Regions from separate parts of the Pseudomonas graminis genome, predicted to be linked through region 1. Evidence: riboswitches for the same ligand, from Rfam matches in the RefSeq annotation. Region 1 holds a riboswitch; the other holds the start of a gene.
The links. Region 1 has a riboswitch for manganese ahead of mntP (manganese efflux pump MntP). Riboswitches for the same ligand answer to the same signal wherever they lie in the genome.
Positions count from the first base shown of each region.

Region 2: it holds a riboswitch for manganese, as region 1 does, so the genes downstream of both, FX982_RS03795 (TMEM165/GDT1 family protein) here and mntP (manganese efflux pump MntP) in region 1, are expected to answer to the same signal.

Region 1 is NZ_CP053746.1:3,959,496-3,962,907, forward strand. Features, by position in the region: gene FX982_RS17730 (AraC family transcriptional regulator) at 1-62, opposite strand, end outside; gene FX982_RS17735 (glucose 1-dehydrogenase) at 266-1,015, shown strand; gene mntP (manganese efflux pump MntP) at 1,065-1,631, opposite strand; yybP-ykoY riboswitch at 1,644-1,805, opposite strand; gene FX982_RS17745 (ATP-binding protein) at 1,954-3,264, opposite strand.
Region 2 is NZ_CP053746.1:827,047-830,458, forward strand. Features, by position in the region: gene FX982_RS03785 (2-hydroxyacid dehydrogenase) at 1-230, shown strand, start outside; gene FX982_RS03790 (class I SAM-dependent methyltransferase) at 328-1,326, shown strand; yybP-ykoY riboswitch at 1,367-1,487, shown strand; gene FX982_RS03795 (TMEM165/GDT1 family protein) at 1,577-2,161, shown strand; gene FX982_RS03800 (M48 family metallopeptidase) at 2,333-3,151, opposite strand; gene FX982_RS03805 (SOS response-associated peptidase) at 3,307-3,412, opposite strand, start outside.

The DNA of each region.
Region 1 (3,412 bases):
TCCGTCCATGTGTTCCTGGCGCTCGTCACAATGCGGCGCAGTTCTGCGATTGGAGTTTGCATACCCCCACCGTGAGCTACACCGCAGTGCTTGGCAAGCTAAGTGAGAAGATCAGGCAAGGATGTGCGAACAATCGGCAAACGCCGATCCGCAGGTTGGCCGAATACTGGCGCCACGCAGCTCGTTCAAGGCCCGGCAATCACGACCGGTGCTCACGACGGACAGTAACGAAGCTCAATCACACCTCATTTCAAAAGGTCACGGTATGAAACTCAACGGAAAAATCGCGGTAGTCACGGGTGCCTCGAAAGGTATCGGCGCCGGTATCGCTAAGGCGCTGGCTGCCCAGGGCGCCACCGTCATTGTCAACTACGCCTCCAGCAAGGCCGACGCCGATGCTGTGGTCACTCATATCACTACCCACGGCGGCTCAGCCATTGCCGTGCAAGCGGACATGAGCCAGGGGACTGACGTCGCGCGTCTGTTTAACACGGTCCGCGAGCACTACGGGACGCTGGATGTCCTGGTGAATAACGCAGGGGTGGCGGTGTTCCAGATGATTGATGACCTCACCGAAGAAGCCTTCCACACGCAATTCAACCTGAATGTGCTGGGCTACCTGCTCGCGGTGCGAGAGGCGGTCAAGCTGATGGGGCCTGGGGCAAGCATCATCAATATCAGCTCGATCCTGAGTACAGACCCCTACCTGGCCTCCAGTGTCTACTCGGCCACCAAGGGCGCCGTCGACACCTTGAGCTTCGCGCTGGCCAGGGAGCTGGGGCCGCGCGGTATCCGGGTCAACTCGATCCTGCCGGGCCACACCAATACGCCCGCAACGGCCGGGCATTTCGCGGGCGAGTTGGGAGAGAAAATACTGGCGGGAACGCCCCTGGGACGCTTCGGCGAGCCAGAGGACATTGCCCCTCTGGCTGTGTTCCTGGCTTCCGGTGATTCTCATTGGGTCACGGGCGAATCCATCAGGGCGTCCGGCGGGGTTCGTGGCGTCGGGTATTAACCCTCCGGGTTGAGGTCTGAAGGGCACGGTCAACTGCGCTCGTGCGGGGTTACGCCGCCGACAAATGCTCGTAGAGAATCGTCGCCCCGACCAGCATCAACACAACCCCACCGACGATTTCAGCACGTTTGCCCACCACCGTTCCCAGCACACGGCCGAGCATCACGCCGATCGTGACCATTACCGTCGTGGCGACACCAATGGCGGCGGCAGCCACCAGGATATTCACGTTGACGAAGGCCAGGCCAACGCCCACTGCCAGCGCATCGATGCTGGTGGCGAAGGCGGTCACCGCCAATATCAGGAAGGAGTGCTGATTGGGTTTTTCTTCTTCGGCGTCTTCATGCTTGAGGCCGTTGTAGATCATGTGCACGCCGAGGATCAGCAGGAGCGTGAAGGCGATCCAGTGGTCCCAGTTCTTGACGTAGGACGTCGCGGCCTGGCCGATGCCCCAACCGATCAGTGGCGTGATGCCTTCGATGACACCAAAGATAAGGCCGGTGCGCAGCGCTTCGATAAAACGAGGGTTGTGCAGGCTCGCGCCTTTTCCGATGGCCGCTGCGAAAGCGTCCGTGGACATGGCCAGAGCAAGAAGGATGAGGGAAATCGGGTTCACGGCTATGTTCCAGTCGGGCTGTGAGTCAACGACGCAACCACACGCCCGACTTTAGGCATGGATGCATCGTTGGTCTCGCCAACCCGAAGGTGTTCGTGCCACGGCAGGCCGCCGAGAATGTTGACACGAACGCTCTGGGACAATGAGTCCAGAGCAGGCTACTCCCCAACAAGGGCCGCCACTATAGCGCTTGAATGTAAAAGAAATGTCGTCGCGTATGATTTTGCTTCGGCCGGGCAGGGGGCGGACCTGTGCACCGCCACGTACAGGACAAATCGTTACGGGCCGAAGCGGCACGCTTGAGCACGCAATGTGATGGCGGCTAAACCGCTTCCGATGTCGCGATACAGCCCAGGATTCTCAGGTACAGGCTCACGGTCGTACCGGCGCCGGGCGCTGTGTCGATGCGCGCATCGCCGCCAGATTTGATCGCAAAATCCCTGGCTTGGGCCAACCCCAGCCCCGTACCTTCGCCAACCGCCTTGGTCGTAAAGAAGGGCTCGAACACCTGGTGCGCGACCTCGGCAGTCATGCCGGGGCCGTTGTCCCGAACACTGACGACCAGGTAGTCGCCCTGCTGGAGCGACAGATCATCTTCCACGTGCACCCATCGGGTCGACACATGGACCTGGCCGGTACCCTTCAGCGCATCGCGCGCATTAGTGAGCAGGTTCATGACCACGGCGTGGAGTTGGGCCTCCATGCACAGCACACCCCATCCCCACTCAGCGAAATCGAAGCTGAGATCGATGCGTTCGCTCATCGAGTGGCGCATCAGCGACTGCGCCGCGTGAAGGCGTGCGGTCACGTCGATACAGATGAGTTCAGGCCCGTCACCGCGTACGCTCGACATCAAATAACTGATGAGCTGCCGGCCTTGCTCCACGGCCTGCAGACCGGTCTCGGCGAAACGCTCGACGTCGATAGGCCGGCGGGAACGCAGGCGGGTCATTTGAAAGGCAGCGCTGACGCTCTGCAGCAGGTTGTTGAAGTCATGGGCAATGCTTGCGGTGAGCATGCCCAGCGATGAAATGCAGCGCGAGTTCTGCAGCAGCGGGGTGACTTCGCTGGGGTTCTGCTCGGCTTGCTTGAACTGTTCCTCAAACTGCGCGAGTTGCCGTGCCCGCTGCTTGCCCAGCAATCGGGCTTCCAGCAAGGCAGCGGCTTGCCGGGCCAGGGCCTGCAACGCAAGGGATTGACGTTCGCTCAGCTGCCGGGTCTGGGTATCGATCACGCAGACAGTGCCGAGGACGACACCGCTTTCCGTGACGATAGGGGCGCCTGCGTAGAAACGAATGTAGGGCGGCCCGAGCACCAGCGCGCTAAAAGCGAAACGAGGGTCCAGGGCGGCGTCTTCAACCACCAGCACCTGCGCGGGGTCGAGAATCGCATGGCCGCAGAACGCCAGATCCCGGTGGGTCTCCCGCACCCCGAGGCCGATGCAGGCCTTGAACCACTGGCGATCTCGATCCACCAGGGACACCAGCGCAATGGGCGCGTCGCACAGGGTGGTGGCCAGTAGAACGATGTCGTCGAATGCCTTCTCGCTGCCAGAGTCCAGCACGTCCAGGTGTTCGAGCGAGAGGACACGCTCTTCCTCGTTGAAAGGAAATGGGGCGGGATGGTGGGCCATCGATAGTCTGCGCCGGGAAATAAACAATCGCGCATGATGCGCTGTGGCCCGTCGCCCGGCAAGGCCATCGCCCTGTCGATGGTCGGGCCGGGCCGTTAATCTCCTTTTTGAGCACACTTCGCAATCGCACGGCGTTCCAATATCGCGG
Region 2 (3,412 bases), 2.4 Mb from region 1:
CATTGGCCGATGCCCTGCGCAACGGCCATCTCGGCGGCGCTGCCACCGACGTGTTGACGGTCGAGCCACCGGTCAACGGTAATCCGCTACTGTCGGGCGATATTCCGCGTTTGATCATCACGCCCCACAGCGCCTGGGGCAGTCAGGAGGCGCGGCAGCGCATCGTCGGTCAGATCAACGAAAACGCTCTGGCGTTTTATGAAGGCAAACCGGTCAGGGTCGTGAGCTGACACGCAGCGCTTCGCAGGCCCGCCGATCCGCCGCACAGGGCAGGTGCGCGGCGTGGCAGGCCTGTTAAACTTCGCCCTTTTTTTCGAGGAGCCGATGATGGACCCGCGCAGTGAAGTGTTACTCCGGCAGGCCGATTTGTTTCAGGGCTCCTTGTTGCTGACCGGCCTCCCCGCCGACGACTTGATGAGCACGCTGCCCAATGCACGCGGCTGGAGCTGGCACGCTGGCGACTTCGACACCCTCGGTTCGCGGTTTCCAGAGCGTGTGCACTTCGGCACCGAAGCACCGACCGAACACTTCGAAGCTGCGGTGCTGTTTTTGCCCAAGGCCCGCGACCTCGCTGATTACCTCATTAACGCGCTCGCTTCCCGCCTGGCCGGACGTGAGCTGTTTCTGGTGGGCGAAAAACGCGGTGGCATTGAAGCCGCCGCCCGCCAGCTGAGCCCGTTCGGGCGCACGCGCAAACTCGACAGCGCCCGGCATTGCCAGCTCTGGCAAGTCACCGTCGAAACGCCTCCGCCAGCCGTTGAACTCGATAGCCTGGCCAAACGTTTCGACATCGAAGTCGATGGCGGCACGTTGAAGGTGGTGAGTCTGCCAGGCGTGTTCAGCCACGGCCGTCTGGACCGCGGTTCGGCTCTGTTGCTGGAAAACATTGACCGGCTTCCCGCCGGGCATTTGCTGGATTTCGGCTGCGGCGCTGGGGTTCTCGGTGCAGCGGTGAAACGTCGTTACCCCGAAACACATGTGACGATGCTGGATGTCGATGCGTTTGCCACTGCGAGCAGCCGGCTGACCCTGGCGGCCAATGGTCTTGAAGCCGACGTCATGACCGGCAACGGAATTGACGCCGCGCCGAACGACCTGGACGTGATTCTGACCAATCCGCCGTTCCATACCGGTGTGCACACCGACTACGCCGCAACCGAAAACTTGTTGAAAAAAGCGCGTGAACATCTGAGAAAGGGGGGCGAACTACGGTTGGTAGCCAACAGCTTTCTGCGCTATCAGCCGATCATCGAGTCGCATCTCGGACCGTGCGCAATCATGGCCGAGGGCCAGGGTTTCCGGATTTACCGCGCGAAACGTGCGTGATAATTAGCGCTTGCCGAACGGCAAACGGCTAGGCAGAATCCGCACCGTCCTAGGGGAGTAGTCTCCCACGAGCGCCATGCTCGTCCGGCACGCATCAACATACTTGGTCCTCAGACCATGGTGCGTGCGACCCCAGATCCGCTCAGACGGATCGGTGGTTTGACAAGACCTATGACACGAACATCCTGACCCGGGGCGGGGAGGTTGTACGTGTCATAGCCGTGTTGACCCGCCCCTTAGGAAAACCCTGATGCTGGAATCCCTGTTGGTCCCCACCGCCGTCGTCGCACTGGCTGAAATCGGTGACAAGACCCAACTCCTCGCACTCGTTCTCGCCGCTCGCTTCCGCAAGCCCTGGCCCATCATCGCCGGGATTGTCGCAGCCACGCTGGCCAACCATGCCGCGGCCGGGGCCGTCGGCGCATGGTTCAGCAGCTACCTCTCGGATTCCGTCCTGCACTGGATTCTTGCAGCGAGCTTTACCGCCACGGCGCTGTGGACGCTGGTTCCGGACAAACTGGACGACGACGAAGCCAATACCGGGCGCAAGTTCGGCCCCTTCCTGACCACGCTGATCGCATTTTTCATCGCGGAAATCGGCGACAAGACGCAGATCGCCACGGTCATGCTGGCGGCGCAGTATTCCAACTTGTGGCTGGTGATTATCGGCACAACGCTGGGCATGTTGCTGGCCAACGTGCCGGTGGTGCTGGCGGGGAATTTCGCTGCGGAGAAACTGCCGCTGACGCTGATCCGTCGTCTGGCAGCGGGGGCGTTTTTCATTCTGGCGATCGTTGCGGTGTACAAGGCGATGCAGATCAGCGGCTGGGTGTAGGCGCTAACGATAACCCCTGTAGGAGTGAGCTTGCTCGCGATGCCCTTATCGCTCCGCAGATACGCGGCGACAATTGATGATCGCGAGCAAGCTCACTCCTACCGAATTTCATGTACCAACCCGTTCCGAAAAACGCCGCGCAAGCTCACACCTATCGAGATCAGGCGCTGATCAGCCCTTCGGTGCCTGCTGATACAACGGCATCACTTTCGGGATCGCTGCCTGCAACGAGGCGATCCGGTTGGACGAGGCCGGGTGGGTGCTCATGAATTCTGGCTGCGACCCGCCGCCTTGGGCTTCCATCTTCTGCCACAGCGTGATCGCGGCATTCGGGTTGTAACCCGCGCGAGCCGCCAGTTCGAGGCCCAGCAAATCCGCCTCGTTTTCATTGGCGCGGCTGTTCGGCAGCGTCAGGCTGTAATCGACCACGGTGTCGGCCAACGCCAGACTGTCCTGCCCCAATCCCAACAAGGCACCGGCACCCTGCTTGGCCATCTGCACACCGTAGGCCTTGGACATCGCTTCACGACCGTGTTCGCGCAGCGCGTGAGCGATTTCGTGGCCCATGACCGCTGCCAGTTCGTCATCGCTGAGTTTCAGCGTATCGATCAGGCCGCTGTACACGATGATCTTGCCGCCAGGACCGCAGTTGGCGTTCAGCTCGTCGCTCTTGATCAGGTTGACGTCCCATTGCCACTGCGCCGCGTCGGGCCGCAATTTCGGCGCCTGGGCGATCAGTCGCTTGGCGATGGCCTGAACGCGCTTGCCCTCGGCGCTGCTGTTGTCGAGCACGCCTTTGGATGACGCTTCGCTGACCGTCTGTTGATAAGACTGGGCGTACATCTGGTTGACTTCATCAGTCGACAGCATGCTGAACATGTATTGCTTGCGCTCGACACCCACCGAATCGCCGGTGGTGGTATTGACCGCCTGACACCCGGCAACCAGCAACGCTGCCGTCACGCCACAAAGAGCAAAAATCCTGCGCATCTCGTATCTCCATTGAAACAATCGCGCCATCCTAGGCAATACGCAGGCTGAGCACCAGATGCCAGCCGTCTGCCATGTAAAAAGGCGCAAGCAAATCGCGCCTGTGTAACGGCAGCGAAATAACGGAATGACGATTTGAACCGAGCCAGAGCGGATTACAACGGGGTCAGGCATTCCGGTGCGTTGAGCTTCGGATCATTCACCAGATTGGCCAGAGGCCGCTCGCGCAGTTGCGTCTGCGGGGCGGCGAGCAAGGCCTGC